DNA from 4 places in the Streptomyces sp. AC627_RSS907 genome. Region 1 is predicted to be linked to each of the others. Evidence: riboswitches for the same ligand, from Rfam matches in the RefSeq annotation. Region 1 holds a riboswitch; each other region holds the start of a gene.

The links. A riboswitch is a leader RNA that binds a small molecule or an ion and turns the genes downstream of it on or off. The one in region 1 is predicted to bind cyclic di-AMP.
Region 2: it holds a riboswitch for cyclic di-AMP, as region 1 does, so the genes downstream of both, KUM32_RS12000 (M23 family metallopeptidase) here and KUM32_RS22030 (C40 family peptidase) in region 1, are expected to answer to the same signal.
Region 3: it holds a riboswitch for cyclic di-AMP, as region 1 does, so the genes downstream of both, KUM32_RS25140 (transglycosylase family protein) here and KUM32_RS22030 (C40 family peptidase) in region 1, are expected to answer to the same signal.
Region 4: it holds a riboswitch for cyclic di-AMP, as region 1 does, so the genes downstream of both, KUM32_RS12830 (M23 family metallopeptidase) here and KUM32_RS22030 (C40 family peptidase) in region 1, are expected to answer to the same signal.

What each region holds. Positions count from the first base shown of each region.
Region 1 is NZ_JAGMUE010000098.1:93,597-96,796, reverse strand. Features, by position in the region: gene KUM32_RS22035 (urease subunit gamma) at 1-191, opposite strand, end outside; cyclic di-AMP (ydaO/yuaA leader) riboswitch at 892-1,114, shown strand; gene KUM32_RS22030 (C40 family peptidase) at 1,118-1,591, shown strand; gene KUM32_RS22025 (ATP-binding protein) at 1,670-2,161, opposite strand; gene KUM32_RS22020 (helix-turn-helix transcriptional regulator) at 2,375-3,200, shown strand, end outside.
Region 2 is NZ_JAGMUE010000044.1:7,271-10,470, forward strand. Features, by position in the region: gene KUM32_RS11995 (PrsW family intramembrane metalloprotease) at 1-628, shown strand, start outside; gene KUM32_RS12000 (M23 family metallopeptidase) at 761-1,795, opposite strand; cyclic di-AMP (ydaO/yuaA leader) riboswitch at 1,807-1,963, opposite strand; gene KUM32_RS12005 (PP2C family protein-serine/threonine phosphatase) at 2,207-3,200, opposite strand, start outside.
Region 3 is NZ_JAGMUE010000115.1:1,124-4,323, forward strand. Features, by position in the region: partial or broken gene KUM32_RS25130 (cytochrome P450) at 1-214, shown strand, start outside; gene KUM32_RS25135 (transglycosylase family protein) at 358-1,401, shown strand; cyclic di-AMP (ydaO/yuaA leader) riboswitch at 1,585-1,750, shown strand; gene KUM32_RS25140 (transglycosylase family protein) at 1,755-2,486, shown strand; gene eno (phosphopyruvate hydratase) at 2,789-3,200, shown strand, end outside.
Region 4 is NZ_JAGMUE010000047.1:19,696-22,895, forward strand. Features, by position in the region: gene KUM32_RS12825 (pitrilysin family protein) at 1-897, shown strand, start outside; cyclic di-AMP (ydaO/yuaA leader) riboswitch at 1,088-1,250, shown strand; gene KUM32_RS12830 (M23 family metallopeptidase) at 1,263-2,027, shown strand; gene KUM32_RS12835 (GntR family transcriptional regulator) at 2,216-2,914, shown strand; gene KUM32_RS12840 (HPr family phosphocarrier protein) at 3,037-3,200, opposite strand, start outside.

The sequences.
Region 1 (3,200 bases):
AGCACCGTGCGTCCGGAGGCCATGAGTTCACTGACCGTACGACCGTCGCGGGCGCCTTCGAGGATGTGCGCGGTGATCAGCGCGACGGCCTCGGGATGGTTGAGCTTCACGCCTCGTGCGCGGCGCTTCTCCGCCACGTCCGCGGCCACATGAATGAGCAGTCTCTCCTGCTCGTGCGGGGTCAGCTGCACTTGCCACCTCACAGGGCATCACGCCAGGACCGAGCGGTCCGGCTGCCGCGGCCACCGCGACGGCTATAGATGTAACACACACGAATACGCCGGAAGGCGCCTCGTGGTGTCCGGAAACCGCAGGTGGATCGGGGTGGAGAGTAGGTCCGCAGTGTTTCCGCCGCGTCACCTGGATTTGACCGACTGATTACCGGTGCCGCCCGCCGCCGCCCGCCGCCCGGCAGACCAAGCGCGCCATACGGCCGAATACCTTCGCCGCCATCGGGTGCGCCGCCGCCCAACCGGCCCGGTCCAAGGCACAACTGACCGACCGGCACGTGGCCGTCGCGCATCCGGCCGGGCGCGGGCGGGTCGACACCGCGCCGCACGGTGCCCCCGGTCAGGAACAGGCGGGTTCGGGCAGTCGAGGTGACAGGGATCCGAAACGGACCAAACGGCGTACCCCCTTTCGGCGTAGGAACACCTCCGGTTTCCGACCCTCCGAGGTTGCGCGACGCGCGTGTCCAAGCGGCGGAACAAGCCATTCCGCCGCAGGTCCCGGAGCCGGTCGGACACCCGGCGACGGCTCGAACCCGGGTGCGCCCCCTCGAACGGGCGAGTGGTGAGTAACAACACAAAGAGCACGTTCCGTTGGGATTTTCCCACCGGACGAGACAAGATCCGTGACTGACGACAAGCCCCCGCCGCAGCGGCGGGGCGGTCCGGGCGGACGCCGAGTCCTGCCGCCGCCCGGACGACCGGTCGACAGGAGTGGATCGGCAGGAGTGGAGGACCCAAGCACGACGGGTCGCCGGAACGGTCATCTCCGCGAGAGGTGCGCCGGGCCGAGCAGCCCTTGGGGTGAAGCCGCACTCGTGCGGCCGGGCAACTTCGCCAGCCCGAATCCGACAGGTCATCCTTCACAGGCGGCTGACGAAGGGTTGCGCATGTCCGCGCTCAATCGTGTCCCGTCCCTGATGGCCCGTGCCGGTACGGCCTCGGCTCTGACCCTCGCCGCCGTGGGCGGCTCCGTCGTGGTCCCCGGTGTCGCTTCCGAAGCGGCGGCGGTGTCCCATGCGACCAAGGCCCTCAAGATCGCGGCCTCCAAGAAGGGTGCCCCGTACAAGTGGGGCGCCACCGGACCAAGCAGGTTCGACTGCTCGGGACTGACGCAGTACTCGTTCAAGAAGGCCGGCAAGAAGCTTCCGCGCACCGCGGCCCAGCAGTACAACAAGACCCGTCACATCTCCGCCAAGAGCCGCAAGGCCGGGGACCTGGTCTTCTTCCACTCGGGCCGCAGCGTCTACCACGTCGGCATCTACGCCGGGAAGGGCAAGATCTGGCACGCCCCGAAGACCGGGGACGTGGTACGCCTGCAGAAGATCTGGACCAACAGCGTCTGGTACGGCCGGGTCAAGTAGCCGATCCCGGCAGGTGACGGTGGGCCGGGCACCGTCACCTGCCCGGATGCCGTGGGTCGCCCTCACCGCCCGGCGGCCTCACCCCTGGGGCTCAGGGCCCCCCACGACCTGCCCCGCGGCCGTGACCGGTTCCGGCGTCACCGGCCGGCCCGGGGGTGACCAGGGCAGTTCGATGGAGACGGTCTTGCCGCCCTCGCGCGTGGGCCGCACTCTCAGTCTGCCGCCGCACTCCGCGGTCAGCCAGCGGATGATCACCATGCCCCGGCCGTTGTCCTGCTGGACGGCGGCGGGCAGGCGCTTGGGGAAGCGGGGATGGCTGTCGGTGACGCCGATGCGCAGGCGTGCCTCACGGTCGAGCCCGAGGTCCACCGTGAAGGTGGGGGACTGTCCGAGCGTGTGCTGGACCGCGTTGGTCGCCAGCTCGGAGACGATGAGCCGGACGGTGTCGGACACGTCGGTGTCCGCCGGCAGGCCCCACTCCGCCAGCGTGCCGACCACATAGGTACGCGCGACGGCCACCGAGGCGGGATCGCTCGGCAGAGTGATGGATGCTTCCAGATGGTCTGCCATGGAGAAGTCGTCCCTTTCCCACGGGACCGCGGTCCGACAAGGAGCGGATGGTTCGAGTACGGTCCCGGACTGGTGCTTCGCCGCCAGACTGCCATCACCAGGGGGCGAAGGGTGGCGATCCACCAAGATATGCATATATCTGTCGCTCGAAGCGGTGAACTCTGCGACGGCAGAGCGTATTCGCGCGGCCCATAGGGAGTAAGGGAGTGGCCCATGCAGCACGGTCCCGTGGTGCGCCGCCGGAAACTGGGCGCCGAACTGCGCGCCCTGCGCACATCGGCGGGAATCACCAGCCGTGAGGCGGCCCAGCTGGTGGGATGGCACCAGTCGAAGGTCAGCCGGATCGAGACCGGGACCAGCGGTGCGAAACCGGCCGATGTGCGCTTACTGCTGGACGCCTTCGGAGTGGACGACGCCCAACTGCGCGAGCTGCTGGTGATGCTGGCGGGCTCCGACGACACGGGCGGCCGGAACCACTGGTGGCACGCCTACCGGGGGGTGCTGCCGCCCACGTACCGGGACTTCATCAGCCTGGAGTCCCAGGCGAGCGCGATGCGCACGCTGGAGACCACGGTGGTCCCCGGGCTGCTGCAGACGCCGGAGTACGCCCGTGCGGTGACCCGCGCCGCGGTGGACGGGCTGTCCGAGGAGCGGCTGGACACGCTGGTGGAGGTCCGGCTGGCCCGGCAGGACGTGCTGCGTACGCAGCGGCCCCTGGAACTGAGCGCGGTCCTGGACGAGGCGGTGCTGCGCCGGGAGGTGGGCGGGCCCGGGGTCATGTCCCGTCAGCTGGCGCGACTGGTCGAGGCCGCGCGTCTGCCCCACGTCCGGCTCCAGGTCCTGCCGTTCGCCGCGGGGGCGCACATCGGCGTCACCGGCCCTTTCGTAATTTTCTCTTTTTCGAGCACTTCTGATCTAGACGTAGTTGTTCTCGACCATTTGACGAGTAGCCTGCACCTCGAACGGAAAGAAGACCTCGAGGCCTACACCGAGGCCTTCGATGCCCTTGTGACCCATGCCCTTTCGCCCGAGGACTCGT
Region 2 (3,200 bases), on a different contig from region 1:
GCTGTCCGGTCTGCTGCTCGCGATGGGCATGCACGCCCTGTGGAACGGTTCGGCCTCGTTCGGCGAGTACGGCTTCCTCGCGGTGTACGCGGCCTTCATGCTCCCCGCGTTCGGCCTGCTGACCTGGCTGGTGATCTGGACCCGGCAGCGCGAACTGGGCACCGTGCGGGCCGAACTGCCCGCGTACGTGGCGGCCGGGTGGCTGGCGCCGGCGGAGCCGTTCGTCCTCGGCTCGATGCGCGCCCGCCGCATCGCCCGGCAGCACGCCCGCCGGCACGCCGGGAAGCCGGCGGCGCGGGCGGTGGCGCAGTACGAGGCGTACGCGACCTCACTGGCCTTCCTGCGGCAGCGGGGGCGCCGGGGCAGGGCGGGCGCCGACTACGTCGTACGGGAGCGGGAACTGCTGGACGCCCTGTGGCAGCGACGGGACGCGGCACGTCCGGCCCTGGAGCACGCGGCCCTCGTCACGGCGCCGCGGGCCGTGCCACCGTGGCGGGGGCCCGGGGCGTACGGCCCCTACCCATGCCACGGCCCGTACGGCTACGTCTCCACGACGCCGGTGCCGCCGCAGTACCCCGCGCCGCACTGGTATCTGCCGTACCCGTCGCCCCGTCCCTACCAGCGATAGCCGCCCGGACGTCCGGCCCTGGCGGCGAGGCCTGGGCGAACGGCTTCCGCGGGGACCGGCAGCCCTGACGTCGGGGGGTCTGCGTCAGGACCGCCGGGGATCAGCGGCGGCGGGCGCCGGGAACGGTGCGGCTCAGAGAGTGAGGCCCTTGCTCTGCAGCCACGCCATGGGGTCGACGCCGCCGCCCGAGGCCGTGTGGACCTCCAGGTGGAGGTGGGCGCCCGTGACGTTGCCGGTGGCGCCGACGCGGCCGATGACGTCACCGGTGCTGACCTTCTGGCCGACGCTGACGCTGATGGAGGACTGGTGGGCGTACCAGATCTCGGTGCCGTCCTCGAGGGTGAGCACCGTCTTGTAGCCGTACGACCCGTCATAGCCGGCCGACGTGATCGTGCCGCTGTGCACCGCCTTGAGCAGCGTGCCCGTGGGTGCGGCGAAGTCGAGGCCGGTGTGGTGACCGGAGGACCAGTAGGCGCCGGCCTGGCCGAAGGTGGAGGAGATCGTGTACGAGGAGGTCGGCAGCGTGTACTGCTTGGCCAGCTTCGCGAGCCGCTCGGCCTCGGCCTTCTTCGCGGCCTCCTCCTCCGCCTTCTTCTTGGCGGCGGCGGCCTTGGCCTTGGCTTCCCTCTCCGCCTTGGCGGCGGCTTCCGCGGCCTGCTTCTCGGCGGCGGCCGCAGCCTCCGCGGCGGCCTTGCTCTCGACCTGGGCCTGCTGCTGCTCGGCCTGCGCCATGATCCGGGCCCGCAGGGTCTCACCGGCGTCGGTGGTGCCCTCCGTGGTGTCGGTGGAGGTCGTGCCGATGCTGCTGAGGGGGGTGGCGGTGCCCTGCGGCTCCGGCTCCTCGTCGCTGTCGGAGATCAGCGAGCCCACGTTCGGCAGGTCCGGCATGGAGATCGGCACCGGCGGCTTGCCGGTCTGCGCGCTGGCCATGCCGCCCGCTCCGACGGCGGCGATGACACCGACGCCGAGGACGGTGGAGCTGCGGGCGAGCCCGCCGCGCTGCTTGGCGACGCGGTGCCGGCCGCGTACGGGGCGGATGGACTCCTCGGTGGGGTTCCATTCCTCCCAGGGGCCCTCTTCGGCGCGGTGGCCGTCGTAGCCGAAGGTGTCGGTGCCGTGCCCGCTGGGCACGAACGGGGCCTCGGGGGCAGGCCGGTTGGACGCCACGTGGGCGTACTCCTTTCCTTCCTTCCGCCTACCGGGTTAGCTGACGGGTTCGGAGCAGGAAGGTCTCCTACGCGCGTATACCGGCCGTGTCTCCACGGCGGCATACGCCCGATTCACCCCAAGGTGGTGGTTCCCCGGTTCCCTTACGGGATTCGGCGCGTGCGCACGGAGCCGCCTTCTGTGACGGCTGGGACGACCGCGCTGCGTTATCGAACGTTAATAGACGGGGGCCTCGGATTCCAAGCCGTTCCGCTTGATCGTTAACGGATCCCCGGCGGACGTAAGCCTCACGAGCGGCGAAAACAGGGCGACTTGACCACCCCTCAGCGGCGCCTTCCCTCCAGGCCTCTTCTGATGGTGTGTCAGTTGTTATGCGGAGGGCGCTCGCACCGTCACCGATCGTGATGACGGTCAGGGCCGTCGTACGGCGAGCAGGGCCATGTCGTCCGCCATGCCGCCACCGGAGTGCCGGCGCACGTCTTCGGCCAGGGTGTCGAGCAGTCGGGCCGGATGCCGGAAGACGGAACCGGCCAGGCGCTCGTGCGGCTCGTAGAACGCGTTCCGGTCGTCGCGGGCTTCCGACAGGCCGTCGGTGTACAGCAGCAGCGTGGCCCCACCGGGGAAGTCGACCTCCTCCGCCCGGTCGGGCCACACACCCAGCTCTCCCATGCCGAGCGGCAGCGCCGACTCCCGGGCGGGCAGCGAGAGCAGGGTGCCGTCGGCGTACAGCAGCAGGGGTGGCGGATGGCCCCGGTTGACGATGCGGACCACGCCCGCGCCGTGCGGGAGTTCGGCGAGGACTGCGGTGGTGAACCCCTCGAAGGCGTCCAGGCCTTCCCGCCGGGTGCCCTCGCGAGCCAGGGCCCGTTCCAGGCGCTGCGCCACCGCCTCCAGCGTCGACTCCTGCTCGGCGGCCTCCCGGAAGGCGCCGATCACGACCGCGACGGCGGCCACCGCGCCCATGCCCTTGCCCCGCACGTCCCCGACGATGAGCCGCACGCCGTGCGCGCTGTCCTGCACCGCGTACAGGTCACCGCCGATGAAGGCGTCGGCCTGCGCGGCCTCGTAGCGGGCGGCGATCTCGAAGCCGCCGATCCGCTCGGCGGGCTCGGGCAGCACGGCGCGCTGGGCGGCCTCGGCGATCTCACGGACGGACACGAGACGCTCGTCGGTGCGGCGGACGAAGGCGTTGACGAGGACGGCGAGCGCCGCGACCGTCGCGATGGTGATCAGCTCCGTGAGGGAGTCGACGTAGTGGGCGACACCCTTGGTGAGCTGGAGCCCGATCACGGCGACGACGGCGGCGACGCCGGTGAGCACCGTGCCGCGCCGTGAGTAGACCGGGGCGGCGACCAGCGGGGCGGCCGTGTAGAGGGGGCCCGCGGTGAAGTACCGCGGGGTCAGG
Region 3 (3,200 bases), on a different contig from region 1:
CCACTACTGCCTCGGCGCCCCGCTCGCCCGGCTGGAGGGGCAGACGGCGCTCGCCACGCTCCTCACCCGCCTCCCGGACCTGCGCCTCGCCGCGGAACCGGCCGAGCTGCGCTGGCGCGGCGGACTCATCATGCGCGGTCTGCGCACCCTGCCCGTCTCCTTCACACCGGGCACGTCATCGGCCGACAAGGGTGGCCCGGCGACGCAAAAGTGACACGCGCTCAACTCTGTGATCTTCACGTGATCTGTGCGGGATGAACTTGTGACAGGCGATCATCTGCCTATACGTTCACGGATCAGCGTGGTGGGGAGCATCGTCCACCGCGTGGCCCACGTCGTCTCGTGAAAGGTCGTCGCATGCTCTCCGGGAACGGTCGTCACCGCCGCCCCCGCCAGGCTCCCGCCCTGGTCGTCGCCGCCGGAGTGACCGGCTCCGCCATCGCGATCCCCCTCCTCGGCGCCACCGGCGCCCACGCGGCCGACGGGGTGAACTGGGACCGGGTCGCCGAGTGCGAGACCGGCGGAGCCTGGAGCCAGAACAGCGGCAACGGGTACTACGGCGGCCTGCAGCTGTCCCAGGAGGCATGGGAGCAGTACGGCGGTCTGGCGTACGCGCCGAGCGCCGACCAGGCCAGTCGCGCCCAGCAGATAAGAGTCGCCGAGAAGATCCACGCGGCCCAGGGCATCGCCGCCTGGCCGACCTGCGCCGTGCTCTCGGGGCTGGGCGACGACCGGGTGCCCGCGGACAGCGGTACGGCGGCGACGGGTGACGGCCCGTCGAAGGGGTCGGACACCTCGGGGACGTCGACCGCCCCCGAGTCGGCCGAATCGCCGGAACCGTCCGGTGTCTCCGGCTCCTCCGGTCCGGCCGGGACGACGGAGCCGACGTCCGGCACGTCGCCTTCCTCTTCCGCCCCGCCGACTCCTGACTCCTCGTCGGCCACGGAGGACGAACCGGCCAAGTCCGACACATCCACCGAATCCGATTCCACGGCGCGCACCGACCGGCGCGGGTCCGGCGGTTCGTCCACGGCCACGCCCGAGGACGGGGAGACGGGCAAGGCGGGGCAGGAGGGCGGCACTTCGGGGCTCACCGACACCGGGGACTCCGGTTCGGGCCGGCACCGCGGCGGCAGTGCCGACGAGGGGACGGCGGACGGCCGTACGGCTGGGTCGTCGGGCCGGCACGCCTCGCGCGGCGAGGGTGGCGCGCGGGAGGTCGTGGACGGCTCCTACACCGTCCGTTCCGGTGACAGTCTCTGGGGCATCGCCGACTCCCTTGAGATCGACGGCGGATGGCACTCGCTGTACGCCGGCAACAAGACGGTCGTCGGCGACGACCCGGACCACATCCTGCCCGGTCAGACCCTTACGGTCACGGGCGAACCGGTCGAGAAGTAGGGGGAGTTCGCGTCACGGTTCGGGGGCGTATGTCCGTTTTGGATCTCGTGAGAGATAGGTCTCAGAAGCCGTGATCGTCTTTGAAAAACCGCGGAGCGCGTGCCTACGGTCATGACCGCTCGCCACCGCGGGCCCCGGTTGCCGCAACGCCGAATCCTGCCAGCGGCCGTCCGGGAACAGTCGTCGCGTCGAGCGCCGAAGGCAGGAGCGGGGGACCCAAGGTAGGTGCCGCACCGGGCAGTTGACCGGAGCGGCTAGGGGTGGAGCCGAGTTCCGTGAGGAACCCGGCCGGGCAACTCAACCGGCCCGAACCCGACAGCTCACCTCGCAGGCGTCGGTGAGGGGATCGATCCATGCTGTTCTCCGGCAAGGGCAAGCACCGTCGTCCGTCCAAGGCCACCCGTGTCATCGCCGTCGCCGGTGTCACCGGCGCGGCCGTCGCCGCCCCGCTGATGGCGGCCGGCAACGCCTCCGCCGCCACCGCGTCCGAGTGGGACACCGTCGCCCAGTGCGAGTCCGGCGGCAACTGGTCCATCAACACCGGCAACGGCTACTACGGCGGCCTGCAGTTCTCCGCCTCCACCTGGGCCGCCTACGGCGGTACGCAGTACGCCGCCACCGCCGACCAGGCCACCAAGGCGCAGCAGATCGCGGTCGCCGAGAAGGTGCTCGCCGGTCAGGGCAAGGGTGCCTGGCCGGTCTGCGGCACCGGCCTGTCGAACGCCGCGTACACCGGTGGCGGCTCGGGAGGGACCCAGGACAGCGGTTCCTCGCAGGGCTCCGACTCCGGCGGCTCCGAGAGCGCGCAGAGCCAGAGCGGTGGCTCCACCGAGCGTTCCACCGAGCAGAAGGCCTCCCGCTCCGCCGAGCGTCCGGCGGCCAAGAAGGAGACCGTCACCACCCCGACCGGCAAGAAGGTCGAGAAGGGTGACGGCGAGTACAAGGTCGTCGAGGGCGACACCCTCAGCTCGATCGCCGAGGCGCACGACGTCAAGGGTGGCTGGGCGAAGCTGTTCCAGCTGAACGACGACATCGTCGACGACGCCGACCTGATCTACCCGGGCCAGCAGCTGCACCTGAAGTAAGCGGCGGCCCCCTTGCTCCCGTCCCGGTGCGTGTTCCCCCGTACGCGCCGGGACGGGATTTTCACGTTCCGCCCCCGCCGCCGCTCCTGGGCCCCGCTCCCGTCCCGCTTCGCTCCCCGATTCCGCCTCCGTTTCCGCGGACGTCTTTGTTCCGTTCGGAAACAATTTACTCTCGGTTCTGTCCATCGGGTGGGCGACCGGCTGGCCGATCGCCCGGAGCCGGTTAGGCTCGTCCCGCAGAGCCGCTGCGGTCCTGCGGACCCGCGTCACACCGAAGCGTCACATTGAAGAAGGAGATGCTCGTGCCGTCCATCGACGTCGTCGTAGCCCGGGAAATCCTGGACTCCCGAGGCAACCCCACGGTCGAGGTCGAGGTCGGCCTCGACGACGGCAGCACGGGTCGTGCCGCCGTGCCGTCCGGTGCCTCCACCGGCGCCTTCGAGGCCATCGAACTCCGTGACGGCGATGCCAACCGTTACCTGGGCAAGGGCGTCGAGAAGGCCGTCCTGGCCGTCATCGAGCAGATCGGCCCGGAGCTCGTCGGCTACGACGCCACCGAGCAGCGCCTGATCGACCAGGCGATGTTCGACCTCGACGCCACCGACAACAAGGGCTCGCTCGGCGCCAACGCCATCCTCGGCGTCTCGCTCGCCGTCGCCCACGCCGCCTCCGAGGCCAGCGACCTGCCGCTCTTCCGCTACCTGGGCGGCCCGA
Region 4 (3,200 bases), on a different contig from region 1:
GAACTCTCCAAGGAACTGTTCCCGGCCGAGGCACGCATGTCGCGCCCGCGTCAGGGCACCGAGGAGACGGTCGCGCGCATCGACTCGGGGGCCGTGCGCGCCTTCTACGAGAAGCACATCCGCCCCGCCACGGCCACCGCCGTGGTGGTCGGCGACCTCACCGGCGTCGACCTCGACGCGCTGCTCGGCGACACGCTGGGCGCGTGGACCGGTTCCACCGCCGAGCCGCGCCCCGTGCCCCGGGTGACCGCCGACGACACCGGCCGGGTCGTCATCGTGGACCGCCCCGGAGCGGTCCAGACGCAGTTGCTGATCGGCCGCACCGGCGCCGACCGGCACGATCGCGTGTGGCCCGCGCAGGTGCTCGGCACCTACTGCCTGGGCGGCACCCTCACCTCCCGCCTGGACCGCGTCCTGCGTGAGGAGAAGGGATACACCTACGGCGTACGGGCGTTCGGCCAGGTCCTGCGGTCCGCCCCCGACGGCACGGGCGCCGCCATGCTCGCCATCAGCGGCTCCGTCGACACCCCCAACACCGGCCCCGCCCTGCAGGACCTGTGGACCGTGCTGCGCACGCTCGCCGAGGGCGGGCTCACCGACGCCGAGCGCGACGTCGCGGTGCAGAACCTCGTCGGTGTGGCGCCGCTGAAGTACGAGACCGCGGCGGCCGTGGCGAGCACGCTGGCCGACCAGGTCGAGCAGCACCTGCCCGACGACTACCAGGCCACGCTCTACCGTCAACTCGCCGAGACCGGCACGGTGGAGGCCACGGCGGCGGTGGTGAACGCCTTCCCGGTGGACCGGCTGGTGACGGTCCTCGTCGGTGACGCGGCGCAGATCAAGGAGCCGGTCGAGGCCCTCGGCATCGGCGAAGTCACCGTGGTGGCCGCCGAGTAGGGCGGACGGGTGAAGGGGCCCTGGTGACGGATGTGTCACCAGGGCTGCCTTTTGTCCGAATTGAGAGAGAGGCTGCCCGTCTGCCCTGTGGCATGCGCTACAAAAAGCCGGTTGCGTTTGAGGATTGAAGGCAGCCGCGTCTAGCGTCGTCCGGGCTGTTCGTCAGGCAGTGCGCCGCACCCGCGGCACCGGACAGTCATCGCCGAGTCCCCGTACGGCGCGAGCCAGGGGAGCCGGGGACCCACCGCAGTCCCTGGGGTGAATCGGACGCCCGCGCCCAGCGCGGGGGTCCGTAGGAGACCTTCCTGCTCCGAACCCGTCAGCTAACCCGGTAGGCGAGAGGGAAGGAAAGGAACAGCCTCCACATGGCGTTCACGCGCGCCACCGGTAAGCACCGCCGTCCCAGCCGGATGCACCGCACCACCGCCCGCGCGGCGGGTGTCGCGGCCCTCGCGACCACCGGCGTCGTCGGCACCCTCGCGGCTCCGGCGCTCGCCGCCGAGCCCGAGGTGGAGCAGAGCGGACTCACCCCGGTCGTCACCATCGGCGACTCCGTGGCCCACGAGATCGACGCCCAGGCCGCCGCGCAGAAGCAGGCCGCCCTGGACGCCGCCGCCCGTGAGGCGGCCGAGGAGGCCGCGCGCGAGCGGGCGGCCGAGGCGGCCGAGGAGGCGCGCGAGGCCAAGGAGCGCGCCGCGCGCGAGGCGGAGCGCAAGCGCCTCAACACCTTCGTGGCGCCGATCACCGCCTCCTACGTCTCCACCGCCTACCAGGCCGGCAGCTCCCTGTGGTCCTCCGGCAGTCACACCGGCATCGACTTCCACGCCTCCAGCGGCACCACCGTGCACGCGGTCGGCGTCGGCACGGTCGTCGAGGCCGGCTGGGGCGGCGCGTACGGCAACCAGGTCGTGATCAGGATGCACGACGGCACGTACACCCAGTACGGCCACCTGTCGTCCATCGGCGTCCGGGTGGGTCAGTCGGTCGTCGCCGGCCAGCAGATCGGCCTCTCCGGTGCCACCGGCAACGTCACCGGACCCCACCTGCACTTCGAGGCCCGCACGAGCCCCGAGTACGGCTCGGACATCGACCCCGTCGCCTACCTCCGCTCCCACGGCGTCAACGTCTGACGGCGGACGGCACGGCGACCGAAAGCCCCGGCTCCCCGAGCCGGGGCTTTCGGATTTCCGGGGGCGGTGTTGTCCAAAAAATATCCATGAAATCCGCCGCGCCGTCCGAATGTCCGCCCCATTGGCCTAGAGTCACGGAACACACGTCAATCGTCGACGTTTCACGGGGATTAAGGCGGAGGTCGGTCATGCGTATTCCGGCGCACTCGGTGTGCACGGCGATCCGGGACGACATCGTCGCCGGCGTCCACGGACGCGGCAGCCGGCTCACCGAGGAACTCCTCGCCCGCCGCTACGGCGTCTCCCGCGTCCCCGTCCGCGAGGCGCTGCGCACGCTGGAGGCCGAGGGGTTCGTGGTGACCCGGCGGCACGCGGGCGCGTGCGTCGCGGAGCCGTCCGAGCAGGAGGCCGCCGACCTGTTGGAGACGCGTACGCTCCTGGAGCCGCTCGGCGCTTCCCGGGCCGCCCGGCGCCGCACCGAGGCCCATCTCAAGGTGCTGCGCGGGCTGGTCAGACTGGGCCAGGAACGCGCCAGGCGGGGCAGCGGCGAGGACCTGCGTTCACTGGGCGGCTGGTTCCACGAGACCCTCGCGCAGGCCGCCGGCAGTCCCTCCCTGACGGCGCTGCTGACCCAGTTGCGCCACAAGATCGCCTGGATGTACGCCGTGGACGCGCCGGCCGGGCCGGTGGAGTGCTGGGCGGAGCACGGCGCGATCGTCGACGCGGTGGCCCGGGGCGACGCCGAGCGCGCGCGGGCGCTCATGGCGCTGCACACCGAGCGGTCGGTACCGGCCCACCGGTTGCGATTCGCCTCCGACGGTGACCAGCGGGCGGAACGTGTGAGGAACTCGCAACGTCCCGTAAACATGTCGAGCCTGCGGCATTAACGCGGGCGCCGTATACAAAGAGGAGCTGATTCCGGGGGCCATTTTCTGCTGCCCGGAAAAGGGAAAGCGAAAGGCCCACTCCGTGGTCCGGTCCGGGGCGGGCCTTTCGGTGCTGCCGTCGCTCAGACGGTCTCGGGGAGTTCTTCGAGACCCTCGGAGACCAGCTTCGCCAGCCGCTCCAGGGCGGCCTCCGCGCCCTCGGCGTCGGAGGCGAGGACGATCTCCTCGCCGCCCTGGGCGCCGAGACCGAGGACGGCCAGCATGGAGGCCGCGTTGACGGGGGCCC